DNA from 3 places in the Sodalis sp. RH19 genome. Region 3 is predicted to be linked to each of the others. Evidence: predicted binding sites of a transcription regulator. Region 3 holds the regulator's gene; each other region holds the start of a gene.
What was found. Region 3 encodes PurR, which represses purine synthesis genes. Its sites were predicted from a motif close to CANGCAAACGTTTGCNTG; they were not measured.

Region 1 (6,635 bases), 1.3 Mb from region 3:
CGGGTTATCTTCCCGCACCGCCGCCTCGAGGTCGCCGAGGTCCTGGAAGATCAGCGCGTCCGCGCCAATCAGCGCGCGGATTTCGTCCACTTCGCGGCCGTGGGCAATCAGTTCGGTGGCGCTTGGCATATCAATGCCGTAGACATTGGGGAAACGGATTTCCGGCGCCGCGGAGGCCAGGTAGACATTACGCGCCCCGGCTTCGCGCGCCATTTCCACGATCTGTTCGGACGTGGTGCCGCGCACGATGGAGTCGTCCACCAGCAGTACGTTTTTATCGCGGAACTCGGCGCGGTTGGCGTTGAGTTTGCGGCGTACCGATTGGCGGCGCACCTGCTGGCCGGGCATGATAAAGGTACGGCCCACGTAGCGGTTTTTTACAAAACCCTGGCGGTAAGGCAGGTTGAGGATGCGGGCGATTTCGAGCGCGATATCGCAGGATGTTTCCGGGATGGGGATCACCACGTCGATATCCAGGTCTTCCCATTCACGGGCGATTTTTTCGCCCAGTTTTTGCCCCATGCGCACGCGGGCGCTGTAGACCGAAATTTTATCGATAAAGGAATCCGGGCGGGCAAAATAGACATATTCGAACAGGCACGGATGGCTTTGGGGGTTTTCGGCGCACTGGCGGGTGAACAGTTGGCCCGCTTCAGTGATATACACCGCCTCGCCCGGCGCCACGTCGCGCAGGAACTCAAAGTCCAGCGTATCAAGCGCCACGCTTTCGGAAGCCACCATGTATTCGTTGCGTCCGTCGGCGAGGGTGCGCTTGCCGATAACCAGGGGGCGGATGCCGTTCGGATCGCGAAACGCAATCAGGCCATGGCCGATAATCATGCCGACCACGGCATAGGCGCCGCGGATCTGCTGGTGGGTGGCCGCAACCGCCGCGAAGATATCATCGGCTTCCAGCGGGTAGTCCGGGAAGCGGTCCAGTTCGCTGGCCAGGATATTCAGCAAGATTTCCGAATCGGACGTGGTATTGATATGCCGGCGTCCTTTTTCGAATAATTTTTTGCGTAATTCGTGGGCGTTGGTCAGGTTGCCGTTATGCGCCAGGGTGATGCCGAACGGGGAATTGACATAGAAGGGTTGCGCCTCGGAGGCGCTGGAACTGCCGGCGGTGGGGTAACGTACATGGCCGATGCCCATGGTCCCCTGCAAACGCTGCATGTGGCGTGCTTCAAATACATCCTTCACCAGGCCATTGGCTTTGCGCAGGCGAAAGCAATCCAATGCATCAATGGTGACGATGCCTGCGGCATCCTGCCCACGGTGCTGGAGCACCGTTAACGCGTCATAAATCGACTGGTTGACCGGCATAAATCCGGCGATACCGACAATACCGCACATAATGTCATTTCCTCATCAGCGTTACCAAAGCGTGAGATGCTTGGGTAAGAAACTCGACGTGCTTTGCAGATAGTCGAAGAACCATCTGATAATACCGCTGAATTGCGGTATAAGCTGGGACTGCTGCCAGTCCGCGCTCTGGGAGAAGCCGGTGAAGGTATCCAGGAAGAATAGCATGGCCGATACGACCAGTATGCCCCTGAGTGCGCCGAAACAGACGCCCAACACGCGGTCGGTGCCGGATAAACCGGTCCGCTCCACCAGAGAGCCAATCACGTAGTTGACGATTGCCCCGACGATCAGGGTAGCCACGAACAGCAAGGCAATCGCGATACCGTTACGAACCAGCTGATCTTCAAAGCGGGTAAAATAGATAGCAAGATAAACATAATAGTGGCTGGCCACAAAAAACGCACATGCCCATGTCACTAATGATAATGCTTCACGTATAAACCCGCGAATCAGACTTATCAGAGCAGAAAATACGATGATGCCAATAATGACGTAATCAACCCAGATCATGCATGCATCCCTTGGTCATCCGCCCCGAAGCTGGTTCGCGGCGAATTCTATCAGAAAACGAAAACGTTTGCGCAGCGGAATTCCTGCCCAAAGTTAAATAAATAACGGCGATTAAAAAAAGCCAATCGCCGCAGGAAGATAGGCCGGCGACGGCACGCTCTCCCTTTAACACGCCTTGTGCAAGGACGGTGCTAGCGGGCCTACCGCGCCATGGGGCGCTCGGTCGGGCGGGAACACCACGCCCGATTCGACCCCATTGGCACGCTCTCCCTTTAACACGCCCTGTGCAAGGACGGTGCTAGCGGGCCTGCCGCGCCATGGGGCGCTCGGTCGGGCGGGAACACCACGCCCGATTCGACCCCATTGGCACGCTCTTCCTTTAACACGCCTTGTGCAAGGACGGTGCTAGCGGGCCTACCGCGCCATGGGGCGCTCGGTCGGGCGGGAACACCACGCCCGATTCGACCCCATTGGCACGCTCTTCCTTTAACACGCCTTGTGCAAGGACGGTGCTAGCGGGCCTGCCGCGCCATGGGGCGCTCGGTCGGGCGGGAACACCACGCCCGATTCGACCCCATTGGCACGCTCTCCCTTTAACGCGCCCTGTGCAAGGACGGTGCGAGCGGGCCTGCCGCATATCTATTACCGGGGCTGGTAAGCCCGCAGCTGGCCGCTCAGGCCGCTGAGCTGGTTCATTTCAGGCAGCGAGCTTTGCAGCTTTTGCTTCGATGCGTCCGGCCCGACGAAAATGCGTGTAATCTGCCCCGCCACCGGCGTCGACGGCACGGTATAGACCCGGTAACCGGACAAGCGCAGCTTGCCGACAATTTCCGTTACCTTGGTCGCGTTTTTCAGCGCCCCGAGCTGCACTACCCAGGCTTGTCCCTGTGGCGCCTGTTCCGGGGTTTCCTTTTCCACCGGCTTAGGCGCGGCGACCGGTTTGGCTTCAGGGGCCGCGTCCGTGCGCGGCGCAACGGGTTTGGCCTCGGCGATTTCCGTGCGGGCCTCGGGTTTCGCGGCCGGCTTGGCCGGTTCCATGCGCGGCGCGGGCGCGGCGACGGGTTTGGCTTGCTCAGGTCGCGCGGTGGGTTTGACCGGCTCCTGGCGGGCGGCGGCGGTGGGTTTGGCCGGTGCGGCCTTTACCGTCTCGCGCGGCGGGGCCTTGGGCGCTGCCTTCACCGGCGGCGACGCTGGCTGCGGGGCGTCCGGCGTGTCGGAGTCGTCCGCATCCGGCGCCTGGCTGGCCTGCTCTACCGCCGCCCCCGCGCCTTCCGGCGGCTGGCTGGGCAGGGCCTGGTTGGCCTGCGGCGAGGCATCCGCCTCGTCGCTGTCGCCGGGTTTAGGCACCAGGGGAATAGCGGCAAACTCGTCCTGGTAGTGCTTTTTTTTGCCATCCAGCAGCCCGGGCAGGACAATAACCCCCAAGGCGACGATGATGATGGTTCCCACCAAGCGGTTTTGAAACTTACTCGCCACGTTCTTTCTCCGGGTCTGTTATCGCAACGATCGGCGCCACGGTATGAAATGAACCAAACACCAGCACGCAGTCATCGGCGTCGGCATCCTGCAACGCCTGTCGCCAGGCCGAGGCCACATCGTCAAATTGCCGGGCATGATCGAGATGGGCCGCCAGCTGCGCCGCGGTGGCGCCGCGCGCGTCAATCAGGGTGGCGCAATACCATTCAGCCACCTGCCCGCGCAGGCAGCCCAGGGTGCCGGCAATATCCTTGTCGGCCAGCATGCCCACCACGGCGCGCACTTTCCCCCGGATTTTCAGGGTTGCCAGCCGTTGCGCCAGATACCCGGCGGCGTGTGGATTATGCGCCACATCCAGGATGCGCAGCGGCCGTTGGCCGACGACCTGGAAACGGCCCGGCAGGGACGCCTCGGCGAGTCCCCGGCGGATGGCCTGGTCGGAGACCGGCAGGGGAAAACGCCGGAGCGCCGCAAGGGCGGTGGCGGCATTTTCCAGCGGAATCAGCGGCAGCGGCAATCCGGTCAGCGCCGACTGCTGGTCGCGCCAGTCCCAGGTATCGCCGTCCCGGCTGAAGCGCCAGTCGCGATCGCGGCAGTACAGCAGCGCGCCCACGGCGAGCGCCGTGCTGTCGATTGAGGCGGGTCGATCCGGTTCGCCGACCACAGCCGGGCGGCCCGCCCGCAGGATACCGGCTTTTTCCCGGCCGATACTCTCGCGATCCGGCCCCAGCAGTTCGGTATGATCAAGGGCGATGCTGGTGATCACCGCCACATCGGCATCAACGATATTGGTGGCATCCAGCCGCCCGCCCAGGCCGACCTCGAGCACCGCCACGTCCAGCCGTGCCTGCTTGAACAGCCAAAAGGCCGCCAGGGTGCCGAACTCGAAATAACTTAGGGAAGTGGCGCCGCGCCCCGCTTCAACCGCCGCCATGGCCGCGCTGTGCTGCGCCTCGGGCAGTTCCCGCCCCTGGATGCGCACCCGTTCGGTATAATGCAGCAGATGGGGAGAGCTGTAGACGCCGACCTTGAATCCCGCGGCCAGCAATACCGCCTCGATCAGCCGGCAGGTGGTGCCTTTGCCATTGGTGCCCGCGACGGTAATAACCCGGGGGGCGGGACGCAGCAGGGCCATATCGGCGGCGACCAGGCCTACCCGATCCAGGCCGAGGTCGATGGTCTTGGCGTGCAGGCGTTCAAGATAATGCAGCCACGCCGCCAGCGGCGAGGTGGCTTGTGGAGCAACAAGGTTTTCCATAGGCCCCGTCCTCAGACTTCGTCCGGACGCTCTTCGTGGATCGTCTCAGGCCTCGCCTCATGGGAATGTTCCGCTTCCGGCTGCGGCCTGCCGGTCATTTTGGCCAGCAGTCCCGCCAGTTTAAGGCGCATCTCCGGCCGGCGGATAATCATATCAATGGCGCCTTTCTCCAGCAGGAATTCGCTGCGCTGGAACCCGGCCGGCAGTTTTTCCCGTACCGTTTGTTCAATGACGCGCGGCCCGGCAAAACCTATCAGCGCCTTGGGTTCGGCGATATTCAAATCGCCGAGCATGGCGAGACTTGCGGATACGCCGCCCATGGTCGGATCGGTAAGCACCGAAATATAAGGCAAACGGCGCGCGCGCAGCTTCGCCAGCGCGGCGCTGGTTTTCGCCATCTGCATCAGCGATATCAGCGCTTCCTGCATACGGGCGCCGCCGCTGGCGGAAAAGCAGACCAGCGGGCATTCGTCTTCCAGCGCCTGCTCGACGGCACGGACAAAACGCGCCCCGACCACCGACGACATAGAGCCGCCGATAAAGGCGAATTCAAAAGACGCCGCGACCACCGGCATAGCGTATAGGGTGCCTTTCATTACCACCAGCGCGTCTTTTTCATCGGTGGCCTTTTGCGCCGCCGCCAGGCGATCTTTGTATTTTTTCGAGTCCTTGAACTTCAGGATATCCCGGGGTTCCAGCTCGCTGCCCAACTCCACCTCGCTGCCTTTATCCAAAAAGGCATGCAGGCGGGCGCGGGCGGTCATGCGCATATGATGATCGCATTTGGGGCAGACCTCGAGGTTGCGCTCAAGCTCGGCACGGTAGAGTACCTGCCCGCAGCTATCACACTTGGTCCATACGCCTTCGGGGATATTCGCCCTGCGCGCCGGGGTGATAGTGCTCTTGTTAAGTATTCGTTCAATCCAGCTCATCGATAACCTTTCTGTTTGAACCTGGCAAGCGCCAGTCCGCTATTCATACCTTGGCCGCGGCGCGGCAGGACGTCCGTCGTTGTCTTGCCGCCGCCTTATTCAACGCGCCTGGACGGCGCGATGAAGAGCCTTTGAAAATGTCGCCCATTAAACCATAACCGCCAACGAGTTGGGATAGAAAACTCTGCCCGTCGCTCACAAATCATCCATGGCGCGGACAAATCCCGCGCGTTTATCTGCGGGCGGCGGCGCGCCTGTGGCGCCATACCTCAATCACCCCGGGCAGGATAGACAGCAGAATGATGGCGACAATCAATAATTTCAAGTTTTCCTGCACCACCGGCAGATCGCCGAACAGGTAACCGGCATAGGTAAACAGGACTACCCATATGACGCCGCCGGTAATATTGAACAGGGCGAAATGGCGATAGGACATATGTCCCATGCCGGCGACGAAGGGCGCGAACGTCCTGACAATCGGCACAAACCGGGCCAGGATAATGGTTTTACCACCGTGACGCGCGTAGAACTGGTGGGTCTTGTCCAGGTAGCTGCGGCGGAAAATCCTGGAATGGGGATTACTGAACAGTTTTTCACCGAACAGCCGCCCGATGGTGTAGTTGACCGCATCGCCCAATATCGCGGCGGCGGCCATCAGCAGCGCCATCAGATGCACATCCAGGCTGTTGCTCGGCAAAGCCGCCAGCGCGCCCGCGACAAACAGCAGCGAATCGCCGGGCAGGAAGGGCGTCACCACCAGACCGGTTTCACAAAACAGAATGAGAAACAGGATGGCGTAGACCCAGATGCCGTACTGCGCCACCAATTCCGCCAGATGGACGTCAATATGCAGAATAAAATCAATAATAAATCTTATAAATTCCATGTTCAGAATTCCGGAAGCGCAAATGATATGTTCAGTACCGTCAATCCAGCAGGAATAACGGTCCCATGGGAGGATACGGCAAATCGAACTGGCCAGGGTAGTCCACCGCCACCAGATAAAGCCCTTCCGCCCTGGCAGTAGCGGCGGCCAGGGCGCGATCCCGTGCTTCCAGTAATTCGTTCATCCACTCCAGCGGACGGTTGCC
Region 2 (6,635 bases), 1.5 Mb from region 3:
CAGGGATTGGGCTCCGGCGCTTGGCCGGTTCGCATCCTTAATGACATTGCAGCGTCACCCGCTGGGCAAACTGTTTGCCCAGCGCCATATCGACGTCCGGCGCCGCCGCTTTATCCAGCGACAGCGCATAGCGCTGCAGCGCCGCGTTGGGGACGGGGGTCATCAGGTCGATGGCGCACCGCGCGGCCAAATCCGGCGGCAGGCTGACGGCCTGTTTATCCGCATAGGTCATATCGACAAAATAGGTAGGATCAAAGGTGGAAAACACGATGGGCGCCCCTTTCAGCTCCGGCGGATGCGCCAGCGGCAGCACAAATACCAGCCGCGCCTTGAGTCCATTGCGCTCCAGATGATATTCCGTGGGCAGGTTTTCAAATTTCACCGCCTTGCCGTCCCGGTACACTTCCGTGAAATAGTGCTGGCCCAGCACATTGGCCATAATCTGCGCCGCCAGCTTTTTCCAGATCACCGAATCCGGTTTGGCGTCGCCGGCGTCATAAAATACATCGGCTGAGGTGATCTCATCCATGGTCCAGGTCATCTTCAGCCCGGTAAGCCGCTCGTCTTGCGCCAGGATGTCTGTTTTCATATCGATAAAACTATGTGGATGAGCATATACCGGCCGGCAAAAACCACCGGCGACGGCCAGAAACAATCCGAGGGGCAACCGCCGGCATGGCGTATTACCCCTGTCTTTACCCATGTTGCCACATAACATTTTGCCGTCCTGTTATTCCCCGGGAAGATGCTAGCGGAAATCCGGAACGCGCCGCAAGACATTTTCGGTCAACTTTGCATAACCGGCGGAACGATTAGGAAGGCTAAAGTGTGACCGGGCTTAAAGCCCGCAAACAAAATAGGCTGTAATCTCACTTAGGGAAATTGTTTCGCTATTATTAGCTGTATTCCTTAACGTAAGGGCATCACATCTATGAGCCTGAACACCCCAGAGGTGCCAGCGCTTTCAGGTCCACAACGCCGTAGCCATTTGCTTTTGATGCTTTTTGCGCCCGTGCCGTCATTGTCATTGGCCGCCCTGGCCCGTTATAACGGCGAGGATTTGCCCACGACACGGCGCGATCTGGCTCATATAGAGAGCGAGATCCGACGCATATACCATCTTCAGCTGATTGCGCATCATGACGGCAGCTACCGGATCGAAGGCACAATCCTGAACCAGCGCCTATGCCTGATAGAAGGCATGCGCCGGGCCTTACGCCTGTGCGCGGACAAAGTAACCCGCTATTTCCTGCCGTTGCAGGAACAGCTCTGGTCCCAGGCTCCCGCCGCTTTTCAGGCAAGCGCGCTACAAATAGACGAACTGGTTGAGCGGTTCACGGTGCTTATCGATCGCCCCGCCGCCCCGTATGACCGGGCTTTTCTCGCGATTTATCTGCGCTATATCCTTTGTCAGTGCCCGTTGGCCGATCATCCTGAATTCAACCAGCATCAGCAGCAGTGGCTGCGGCAAAAAGCCGAGTATGCCGCCGTGACGGACATGTTCCGCCATTGGCCGGTCCCTCCCGCCGAACTATTGTGCCTGACGCTCCTGTCGCGGATGCTGAAAACCCCGCACCGCGCCCGTTCGCCTTCCGGCGAGGACCGGCAGTTACTGCACGAGGTGGAGGAACTGGTCAAACGCTTCGAGCAACTGGCCGGCATGAGTTTCAATGAGCCGGAAATGCTGGCCGGCCAGCTGTTTTCACATCTCAGCGCGGCCCTGGAGCGCTGTCATTTTCACGTGGGCATCGACAACAGCCTGCAAATGGAGGTGGAGGAGAAATACCCGCGGCTGCTGCGCACCGCCAAGACGGCGGTTATGCCGTTTGAGGCCGCCTATCGCATTCGTTTTTCGCGTGAAGAGATGGGATTGATTGCGGTCATTTTTGGCGCCTGGCTGATGCAGGACAATGATTTGCAGGAAAAACAGGTGGTGATCCTGACCAAAAGCGGCGGCGAGCAGGAGAAGTTGCTGGAGCTGCAGATCCGCGAGTTAACCCTGCTGCCCCTGAATATCAAATTCCAGGCCCTGGCGGAATTCCAGGCGCAAGGCGCGCCCAAAAACACCGTTCTGGTGGTGACCTCGTTCGCCATGCCGCTGCCGCTGTTCTCCCCGCCGTTGATGCTGGTGCGCCTGCCGCTGGCGCAAAGCCAGCAAGAGCGCATCCGCCAGCTTTTGGAAACCCCGGGCACGGCCGGCAACTGCTGAGACAGATTCACACCGAACGCAAAGCAGACGCGTTAAGAGGCGAATTGGGCGTGGTTTTCCGCACGACGGGGTAACCGTCTTGCAGGTCCAGGGGTCTGTCCGGTTATGATCCCATTATTATTGTCAAATGGCTGGTGCGTACGCAGCACGCCCTAACAGAGATAGACGCACTTTTTCTACCGCATTTAAATGTAAAGCGGCCAGCCTTGGCGGGGATTTCGCCGGCGGCTTGCGAGGGTTTATGTCGCCTCGGCGAAGGTATCGCTTGCCATGGGTTAGCTTGCGGCAGGGCATATGTCGTCACGGAGGAGGTTTCGCTTGCCTGGCCTGGCCTGGCGTTAGCTTGCGGCAAGGCTTATGCCGTCACGGGGGAGGTTTCGCTTGCCGTGCGTGCGGTGGTTATATATAACGCCGGATGCCGGCAAGCGACAAAGAGGCCGTACCGCGACGGCCTCCTTGACCTCCGCGCGCCCGGCAGATCGTGCGCCGCTGCGCGGTTCCCGGCATCACTCCTCCCGGCTTATGGACCGCCCGGCATGCGTTCCAGACGCAGGCCGGGCTTTCGCCGCTCCCAGCGGCTCATCCAGCCGCGATGCGCGCCGCCGGCGCACTCTATGCCGGCATCAGGTCAACACCATCGCCTGAAAGCAATAAGGCGTTTTGGGGTTCTTAGTGCTATGTACTTACCGGGAAGAATATCGGTATTAATTTTGGGCTAATTTGGATAAGGCTCGCAGCCTGCTATCTGTTACTCACTGCCGCACATTTATGCCAGACGCCTGTCTACATGGTTGTATGGTTATATGACTATAATTGCCGGCGGCATGACTACTGGCTGTATGACTCCATGACGGCTGAATGTGTGAATGCTGGCTACATTGCATTAGCGTATGACTGCTAATTGCTGACTGCATGTATAACTGACCTGTCGCAGTGCCTTTTACATTTACCAATGATTACCCGCTTCTCTGTCTAACTATACCTTTCCCTTACCTTCCACTGAGCCCACAGCGGCGCTGGTGTACTATAAATCACATCGCTGACCGCGACATAGGTCCCGGCATAAAGCGCGCTGACGGCGGCTGTGCCCCCGGCATGAGCCGCCGGGAGCGGCGAAAGGCCCGTTGCGCCGGGAGCGCATAACGGGCCGGTGCATCACGGGGGCATGGGCGGCGGAAGGCATCGCGCAGCGACGCGCGACCTGCCGGGCGCGCGGAGGTCAAGGAGGCCGTCGCGCTACGGCCTCTTTGTCGCTTGCCGGCACCCGGCTCCATATAACCACCGCACGCACGGCAAGCGAAACCCACGCCGGGGCGACATAAGCCCTGGCACATGCTAACGCAAGGCAAGCGAAACCAACGCCGCAGCGACATAACCGTGGCGACATTCACCTTAACGGGTAGCCAATATTGCATACCCTTCTTGCAAATGGCGCGTTAAAGGGAGAGCGTGCCAACACCGAACTCAAAGCAGACATTTTCAAGGGAGAGCGTGCCAATAGGGCCGAATCGGGCGTGGTTTTCACGCCCGACCGGGCGCCCCATGGCACGATAGGCCCGCCAACACGATATTCAAACCAGACGTATCAACGTGAGCGCGGGCCTGGGGGGCTATCAGGCATAAACCGGATAGCGCGCGCAGATATCCAGCACTTTCTTTTTAGTGCGCTCGATAACCGCTTCGTCATGGATGCTGTCCAGAATATCGCAAATCCAGCCGGCCAGCTCGCGCACCTCCTGCTCGCCGAAACCGCGCCGGGTGACCGCCGGCGTGCCGATACGGATACCGGAGGTGACAAACGGACTCTTAGGATCGTTTGGCACGGCGTTCTTGTTCACGGTGATATTCGCCCGTCCGAGCGCGGCATCGGCTTCTTTACCGGTCAGGTTTTTGTCCACCAGGTCCAGCAGGAACAGATGGTTATCGGTACCGCCGGAAACAATGTTGTAGCCGCGTTCCAGGAACACCGCCACCATGGCCTTGGCGTTCCTGGCCACCTGCTGCTGGTAAATACGGAACGCCGGCTCCATCGCTTCTTTCAGCGCCACCGCCTTGCCGGCGATCACATGCATCAACGGCCCGCCCTGCCCGCCCGGGAAAACGGCGGAATTGAGCTTCTTATACAGTTCTTCGCTGCCGCCCTTGGCCAGGATCAGGCCGCCGCGCGGACCGGCCAGGGTTTTATGGGTCGTGGTGGTCACCACATGCGCGTGAGGCACCGGGTTCGGATAGACATCGGCGGCGACCAGGCCGGCCACATGGGCCATGTCGACAAACAGGTAAGCGCCCACTTTATCGGCGATTTCACGCATCTTAGCCCAATCGACAATACCGGAATAGGCGGAAAAACCGCCGATAATCATCTTCGGCTTATGCGTTTCGGCCAATTGCGCCAGCTCCGCGTAATCGATATGGCCGCTCTCATCAATGCCGTAAGGAATGATGTTATACAGTTTGCCGGAAAAGTTAACCGGCGAACCATGGGTCAGGTGACCGCCGTGGGCCAGGTTCATGCCCAGCACCGTATCGCCGGGCTGCAACAGCGCGGTATAGACGGCAAAGTTGGCCTGCGACCCGGAATGCGGCTGCACGTTGGCATAATCGGCGCCGAACAGCTCCTTGGCGCGATCGATGGCCAGCTGCTCGACGATATCGACAAATTCGCAGCCGCCGTAATAACGCTTGCCCGGATAACCTTCGGCATATTTATTGGTCAACTGGGAGCCTTGAGCCTGCATGACGCGCGGACTGGTGTAGTTTTCCGAGGCAATCAGTTCAATGTGCTCTTCCTGGCGCACCACTTCCTGCTCCATTGCCTGCCATAATTCGGCATCATAATCTGCAATGTTCATATCACGCTTTAACATCCGCTTCTCCTGGCTCAGCTGGCATCGCTGTGGGGTGAAAAAAAAGATTGTAAGAATCCGTTGACGCTATGGCGATAGTGTAAACTTTTTTGCCCCTGCTCCGATAGGGCCCGCGCCGGTTTTTAAGCAAACGATTCCGTCGCCGCGCGCCCATAAGGGCGGGCACGCGCGGGTCGCAAGGGGATTGGGATTTTTTTTCATGCCGGCGGGGAATTTTTTCATGACCACGGGACTCCCCGCCCAGCGGTATATGCCGCGGGCGCGGGAATAACGGCGGGCGTCAGATCGCTTCTTCGTCCTGCTCGCCGGTGCGGATACGCACAACGCGCGCAACGTCGAAAACAAAGATTTTACCGTCGCCGATTTTACCGGTCTGGGCGGTATGCATGATGGTATCGACGCAGCTGTCGACGATATCATCGGCCACCACCAGCTCGATTTTTACCTTGGGCAAAAAATCCACCATATATTCCGCGCCGCGATAAAGCTCGGTATGGCCTTTCTGGCGCCCGAAACCTTTCACCTCGGTGACGGTCATGCCGGTGATGCCGACTTCCGCCAACGCCTCGCGCACATCGTCCAGTTTGAACGGTTTGATAATTGCATCGATTTTTTTCATCGTAAAACCTTTTTCAGGCAGCCCGGCGACGCCGGCCGCGCAGCATGGATAAAAAGAGAGCCAACTTAGGCTTTAAAGTCGTTAGCGTCCAGCTCGTGACGAGACAAAAGCTTATAAAATTCAGTGCGGTTACGTCCGGCCATACGCGCCGCCTGAGTAACGTTACCTTTGGTGATCTGCAATAATTTACGCAGATAATGTAATTCAAATTGCAATCTGGCCTCAACAAACGTCGGCAAGACGGTATTTTCCCCCTCCAGCGCCTGCTCCACCAGCGCTTCGCTGATGACCGGGGCCGACGTCAGGGCCACACACTGTTCTATCACGTTAACCAGCTGACGTACATTGCCAGGCCAACTGGCCGCCATCAGCCGTTTCATGGCATCGGTGGAAAAGCTGCGTACAAACGGCTTATGGCGCAGCGCCGCCGCCCGCAGCAAATGATTGGCCAGCACCGGGATATCCTCGGCACGCTCATGCAGCGCCGGCAATTTCAGGCTGACCACATTCAGGCGGTAATACAAATCTTCGCGAAACCCGCCTGCGGCCATCACCTTGGGCAGATCGCGGTGGGTGGCGGAAATGATCCTGACGTCGATATCCACATCCCAATTGCTGCCCAGCGGGCGAACTTTGCGCTCCTGCAGGACGCGCAACAGCTTGACCTGCAAGGATAGCGGCATATCGCCAATCTCGTCCAGGAACAGCGTCCCGCCCGCGGCCGCCTGGAACAAACCCTCCCGGCTGCTCACCGCGCCGGTAAACGCCCCTTTGGCATGCCCGAACAGCTCCGACTCCAGCAACTGCTCCGGCAACGCGCCGCAGTTAATGGCGATAAAAGGATGTTTGGCGCGGGGGCTGGCGGCATGGATCGCCTGCGCCAGGATCTCCTTGCCGGTGCCGCTCTGGCCGTTAATCAGCACGCTGACATCCGACTGCG
Region 3 (6,635 bases):
TCATACCAGGCCATGAGCGTTTTGTCGTAATCAGAGCCGAAGTTATGCCAGTCTTCCATAACAAAATGCTTTTCGCTGGCATGGGCAATTTGCTGTACCGACGGCAGGCAACCGTTGGGGAAAATATACTTATTTATCCACGGGTCGACATTCATATCGGTGATATTCGAGCCGATGGTGTGCAGCAGGAACAGACCGTCGCGTTTCAGGTTGCGATCGATAACGTCGAAATAGGTGGCGTAATTCTTGGGACCGACGTGTTCGAACATGCCGACTGAAACAATACGGTCAAATTGCATATCCAGATCGCGATAGTCCTGCAGCAAAATGGTGACATCCAGTCCCTCGCAGCGCGTTTGCGCCAGCTTTTGCTGCTCGGCAGAGATAGTGACGCCCTGTACCGATACGCCATAATTCCTGGCCGCGTAGGCGGCAAGCCCGCCCCAGCCGCAGCCCACGTCCAGCAGCGTCAGGCCGGGTCGCAGCTGCAGTTTTTCGCAAATCATCTTCAGCTTATCCTGCTGGGCTTCCTCGAGGGTGGTCGCCTGTTTCCAGTAGCCGCAGGAATATTGCATATAGGGATCGAGCATCTTTTCAAACAGATCGTTACCCAAATCGTAATGTTCTTTGCCCACGATCCAGGCCCGCTTGCGCGACTGGAGGTTCATCAGCCGGGCGGCGGCAATGCGTAAGGTATCTTTTAAATGATGCGGAAGTTTATTCTCCAGACCCGCCCTGAGAACACGCTGGAAAAAAATGTCCAGCCGCTCACACTCCCACCAGCCATCCATGTAACTCTCGCCCAATCCCAAAGATCCATCCTGCAATACGCGCTTAAAAAATCCCGGATTCTTGATTCGGATATCAAATGGTCTTGAACCATTGAGTTCAATACCGGCTTCAGAGAGCAATTCATGGACGATACGGTACCAATCATTATCATGAAAGCTCAGGTCTTCAACGCACGAGGAACTCATAGCTTCTCCATCACCTTTCTTCTGCAGTGCCCCGTCAGGAAAAGCACTCACCATGCCTGCGGGCTTTATAAGAATCCACGGTTATCCGTGGTGTCTGAAGTATCACCATCAACAGAGGAATATAAAGTAAACCTTAGACTGCGACTTAGCCGGGCGCTTTATAAAAGGGTGATGTCATGTTGGAAAACACGACATACTTTTATACAAATTTATTAGACAACTCGTTATAATTGTTAACGATATTGAGTATAAGCCTGCATTTTAATTTAGACAATAGCTAACGCGCTAATGTATTTCCCATTATAACTTAATGATTTCTCTCTGAAACAATAACTCTTTGCACAGAGATCATTATATGAAAAATCTTGTGTCCGAGGCGGACGGCGCTTTACATAGCAACAGACCCTGGAGGCGCCAGCCCGTTGCCCGGGCCTGGCGCGTGGCCTTAAGCGGGGAAGGGACCGTCTGCGACCGAACGGCGTTCAATCAGCGACGGATGGACTTCGATGGTTTTGGCGTTCTCGCGTTTGCTGGTAATCCTATCGAGCAGCATGGTAAGCGCCGCCTCGCCCAAATCCTCTTTAGGCTGATGGATGGTGGTCAGCGCCGGGCTGAAAAAGCACGAATTGCGCACGTTGTCGTAGCCGATGATAGAAATATCCTCGGGTACGCTCAGGCCCATTTCATTAATGGCGCACAGTGCGCCCATGGCCATAATGTCGCCGCCGCAGAAGACCGCGGTGGGACGCGGCGTTTGCGCCAGGATTTGTTTCATCGCCAGGTAGCCGGATTCAGGCTCGAAATTGCCTTGCACAATCCAGCGGTCGTTTAACGGGATGCCGGCCTCCGCCATGGCATGCAGATAGCCGCGGTGGCGGCCGCCGCCGGTGTTGCGCGCCAGCTGTCCGGGAATGGCGCCGATGGCGCGATGGCCGCGTTTAAGCAAATATTGCGTCGCCATATAACCGCCGGCAAAGGCGTTATCGATAATGGTGTCGGTAAAATCACGGCGGGCCTCACCCCAATCCATGACCACCATGGGGATATGCTGATATTCCTCAAGCATATCCAGCAGCGTTTCGGGATACTCGGCGCACATCACCAGCAGGCCGTCGACGCGCTTTTGCGCCAGCATCGCCAGATAGGCGCGCTGTTTTTCGAGATCATTGTGCGAATTGCACAATATCAAGGTATAACCGCGAGCAAAGCAATGGTGCTCAATCGCCTCGATAATTTCGGCGAAATAGGGCGCCTCGCTGGTGCTGGCGAGCAGGCCGATGGACTTGGTGCGATTGACCTTCAGGCTGCGCGCCACGGCGCTGGGTGAATAATGCAGTTGTTTAATGGCGTCCAGCACGGCAATTTGAGTGTCTTGCGCAACAAAACGGGTTTTATTGATCACATGCGAAACGGTGGTTGTCGATACATTAGCGCGTTTTGCCACATCTTTAATGGTTGCCATGCCTTTGATACTCCCGTACGCCCTGGCTGGAATAATGTCTGTCGAAGGCGCAAGCACTTTCCGACGCTGTGGAATTAACCGTTAATTTTCGTTCATCCCGCGCCAAAGTGAAAGTGTTAAATGTGGCGGCTACAGGTTGGGAGCAAGCTTTTTCATCGCTGTTATGGCAAACTGACGATAACTGCTCTGCGGGCCGGTGGATAAGGCCGGCGCCCTGGTTTACGTTAAGGAGATAGAATGGACAGCGATTTAAAAATGTCGTTACTGACCACGGTGTTCTCGCTGCTGGTGATTATTGTCTTCAGCTTTACCGCCGTCATGAACTGACACCCTCTCGGTTCAGATATAAAAAAGAGGAGCCTTGGCTCCTCTTTTTTTCCAGCGCGCCTTCAGCGGATATTTTTCGGCGTGACCACCCGGCGGGCGCCCACGTAATGATCCTGCCAATAATCCTCACTCAGATAGCTGATACGGATATCGCTGCCGGTGCGGGGCGACTGGATAAAGCGACCATTGCCAAGATAGACGCCGACGTGATCCGCCGCGCCGCGATTGGAAATATGGAAAAAGACCAGGTCGCCGCTTTCCAGCTCGTCTTTCTTAACCGGCGCTGCGTCGCGCAGGTGGTACATTTCGTTGGCGGTGCGCGGCATATGGATGCGTACCACATCCTTGTAGGCGTAATAAATCAGGCCGCTGCAGTCAAAGCCGGTATTAGGCGACATGCCGCCCCAACGGTAAGGCTTGCCCATTTGGGAGAGGAGTTTATTCATGGCGGTAAGCTTGGCGGTCTGGTAGCGTTTCTTATGGCTCTCGCTCATCTTTATCGGCTGATCGTTGGCCACCAGTTCTACCGCCGCCTGATCTTTTATCATCCGGTGCCGGCCGTAACCTTTTTTATAGCCTTTTTTCGGCGGAGTGAAGGAGGCTATTTTTTTCGTCGCCGTGGTTTTTGATGCCTTGGCAAGAGGGGACGTTTTGCTTTTCTTCGCGCCGGTTTTCGCCACCGCGGGTTCCAAAGGCCGTTTAACGCCGGCTTTTTCATGCGCCGGTTCCGGCGATTTTTTAATGCTGGCTTTTTCACTGACGGCGGGAGCGCTGGCGACAGGTTTGCTTTTCTTGGCTATTTTTACCGGTTTGCGTTTGCGCCGGTCGCCGGTTTTTGCCGCCGCTGCCTGGGATTTGCGCTGATCGGCATTGACGCCGGCGCTCGGCGCGGCATGTGCCAGGTTCAAAAACAACTGGGTAAAAAGCAACACAAAAAGCGTAAAGCATAAACGCATGATAAACGCTATCCTTATGTGGCCCAAAATAGGGGGTTATCAACACCTCACAGGAATTTAAGCTATTTACCTCGTCATTGCATCATCAATTCACTACTTATTGTGTATAAACGTGAATAAGTTCGATTTTGCTGCATTTAACAGCGTTCAGCGGCGCTTTATTCAACATATTTTGAGGGTGTGCACCGAATGTTTCAGCCCGTTTTGTTCGGCGGCAGGGGGTAAAAGCCGCTACAGTGATAGTATTGCCTGTCCTACGTGGGCGGGCCGGGAGTGAATTGACGCGCCTTTACCGCGCGGGCCGGCAAAAAAACGTTTATTTGTTTAGCCGGTAGTGGCTAAAATGAAGAGACTGCGTGTAATCCCGCACAGTGCAGATAAGGCCAGATGCTGGCTTGAGGAAGCGAGACAATGACGACGATTGAAAAAATTCAGCAGCAGATAGCTGAGAACCCGATTCTTCTTTATATGAAAGGCTCGCCAAAATTGCCCGGCTGCGGTTTTTCCGCACAGGCAGTACAGGCGCTTTCCGCCTGTGGTGAGCGTTTCGCGTATGTGGATGTCCTGCAAAATCCCGATATTCGCGCCGAGTTGCCGAAATTCGCCAACTGGCCGACCTTCCCACAGCTGTGGGTGGACGGCGAACTGGTCGGCGGCTGCGATATCATTATCGAAATGTATCAGCACGGCGAGTTGCAACCGTTGATCAAAGAGACCGCGGTAAAATACAACTCCCAGGAAAACCAGACCCCTTCCTGAGTTCTCCGGGACGCCTGCGGATAACCCCCGCCCCTTGCGGCGGGGGTTTTTAACCGCCGGACGCAAGCATCGGCTAGGCGTGCTCGCCGGCGGCAGGCTCGCCGACGGGGGGAACAGGCCAGCCGCCGAGACGTTTCCAGCGATTAACCAGCTCACAAAATAATTCAGCGGTGCGTTCGGTGTCATAGAGCGCGGAATGCGCCTGGCCGGCGTCAAATTCGATGCCTCCGGCCGCGCAGGCTTTGGCCAACACCGTCTGGCCCAGCACCAGCCCGCTGAGAGCAGCGGTGTCGAAGGTGGCAAACGGATGGAAAGGATTACGCTTTAATGCCGCCCGTCCGGCCGCCGCCATAAGAAATCCGTGGTCGAACCCGGCATTGTGCGCGACGATAATCGCGCGGTTGCAGCCCCGATCCTTAATGCCTTTGCGCACCATTTTGAAAATTTCATGCAGCGCCTCGTACTCGCTCACCGCGCCGCGCAGCGGGTTGGTCGGGTCGATACCGTTAAAGGCCAGGGCTTCCGGCTGCAGTTGCGCGCCGGGAAAAGGCTCGACATGGAAATGCAGGCATTGGTCGGTGACCAGCCAGCCTTCATCGTCCATGTTGAGGGTGACGGCGGCGATTTCGAGCAAGGCGTCGGTTGCGGCGTTAAAGCCCGCGGATTCAATATCGATTACCACTGGATAAAAGCCGCGAAAACGGCCGCGAAGGGTATTTACATCATCAAGTTCAGCCATGCCTGTTCTTAATTTTTAAGGAAAACAGCCCGCATTATGGCAAATTTTAGCGCCGGATGCATGGCGAATCCGCTCCCTGCTCCCCAGGAGAGCGGATTTGGCGGGGGCGGGCTGGTACTTTATCTGCCAAGGCCCTTGCCGGCATGTTTTTGTTCAATCAACTCGATTTTATAACCATCGGGATCTTCGATAAAAGCGATAACCGTCGTGCCGCCCTTGACCGGTCCCGCTTCGCGGGTCACCTTGCCGCCGGCCTGGCGAATGCGGTCGCAGGTAGCGGCCACATCGTCAACCCCGAGCGCGATATGGCCATAGGCGGTGCCCAGCTCGTAGCTATCGACGCCCCAGTTATAGGTCAATTCAATCACCGCGCCTTCCGTCTCCTCTGTGTAGCCGACAAAGGCCAGGGTGTATTTGTACTCCGTATTTTCGCTGGTGCGCAGCAGGCGCATGCCCAGGATCTGGGTATAAAAATCAATGGATTGCTGTAAATCGGTAACGCGGAGCATGGTATGAAGCAGGCGCATGATATCCTCTATAGACAATGACGACGGTTTATCCATCGCCTTTGGTGAGATCGTGGTTTAACAGTATATCCCAGACCTTCGGCGCGGTGGAGGAGAAATACTCCTGCCTTGCTTGCCCTGGCGGCCGGAGAACCGCGCGATTTCCCCCGGGCAAGCGATTTTTGCCGTCATAAGCTTGCCAGCCGGGGAAATAACGTCTTCAATAAAAGTTAAACAGGAGGGCACGTGCCGGAACAGCTTGAGTTTTTCATCATAACCAGTCCTTGCCGCGGCGTCTGCCAATCCGATGACCGTGGCTTTTGCCGTGGCTGCCTGCGCTCCCGCCAGGAACGTTTCGACTGGATCACGATGAACGACGGCCAAAAGCGCGAAGTGCTGCGGCTATGTCATCAACGCTACCTGCGCCTGCTGCGGGCCGGCAAGAGCACGCCCGCTGAACCCGCAGGTCCGGAACAGCCCTCGCTTTTTTAACACCCCGCAGGCGTGCAACCTTATTCCACTGAGTATCTTGAACGTCGGGATGGCGATTATCACAACCCCGGCACTCATAGTTAATTATTAATATGCACGCTAATAACTTGTTATTTATATATTGTTATTACATTATTAGACCGAATACATGACATAATGATATTTGTTATGTCTTCATTTAACTTAAATTAACAATAAATCACGATGAATGACAATAATAGTGATACAGTCATGAATAATCCGCTTGGCATACTATAGGCGTTGATGTGAGAATGCCGGGGCAACCAGTGCCAGGGACGGATTATATGAGGTTTCCAACGCTTACCCTATACTAAGCGGAAAGTTTTACGCAATGAAGGGCCGCAACCCTCGTCAAGGCTGACGACCGGCAAGGAGTAATGCGCTCAGCGGTGCTGT

Region 1: the regulator PurR is predicted to act here: its motif matches at 1,935-1,952, upstream of cvpA (colicin V production protein).
Region 2: the regulator PurR is predicted to act here: its motif matches at 5,200-5,217, upstream of glyA (serine hydroxymethyltransferase).

What each region holds. Positions count from the first base shown of each region.
Region 1 is NZ_CP178734.1:535,230-541,864, reverse strand. Features, by position in the region: gene purF (amidophosphoribosyltransferase) at 1-1,356, opposite strand, end outside; gene cvpA (colicin V production protein) at 1,378-1,878, opposite strand; gene dedD (cell division protein DedD) at 2,521-3,354, opposite strand; gene folC (bifunctional tetrahydrofolate synthase/dihydrofolate synthase) at 3,344-4,612, opposite strand; gene accD (acetyl-CoA carboxylase, carboxyltransferase subunit beta) at 4,624-5,544, opposite strand; gene ACL2XF_RS02530 (DedA family protein) at 5,777-6,430, opposite strand; gene truA (tRNA pseudouridine(38-40) synthase TruA) at 6,471-6,635, opposite strand, start outside.
Region 2 is NZ_CP178734.1:294,934-301,568, reverse strand. Features, by position in the region: gene ACL2XF_RS01410 (nickel/cobalt transporter) at 1-47, opposite strand, end outside; gene ACL2XF_RS01405 (DUF1007 family protein) at 38-703, opposite strand; gene csiE (stationary phase inducible protein CsiE) at 932-2,209, shown strand; gene glyA (serine hydroxymethyltransferase) at 3,823-5,076, opposite strand; gene glnB (nitrogen regulatory protein P-II) at 5,357-5,695, opposite strand; gene glrR (two-component system response regulator GlrR) at 5,761-6,635, opposite strand, start outside.
Region 3 is NZ_CP178734.1:1,790,215-1,796,849, forward strand. Features, by position in the region: gene cfa (cyclopropane fatty acyl phospholipid synthase) at 1-977, opposite strand, end outside; gene purR (HTH-type transcriptional repressor PurR) at 1,423-2,439, opposite strand; gene ACL2XF_RS08040 (YnhF family membrane protein) at 2,677-2,766, shown strand; gene ACL2XF_RS08045 (NlpC/P60 family protein) at 2,829-3,722, opposite strand; gene ACL2XF_RS08050 (Grx4 family monothiol glutaredoxin) at 4,134-4,481, shown strand; gene rnt (ribonuclease T) at 4,555-5,220, opposite strand; gene gloA (lactoylglutathione lyase) at 5,340-5,747, opposite strand; gene ACL2XF_RS08065 (DUF1289 domain-containing protein) at 5,973-6,218, shown strand.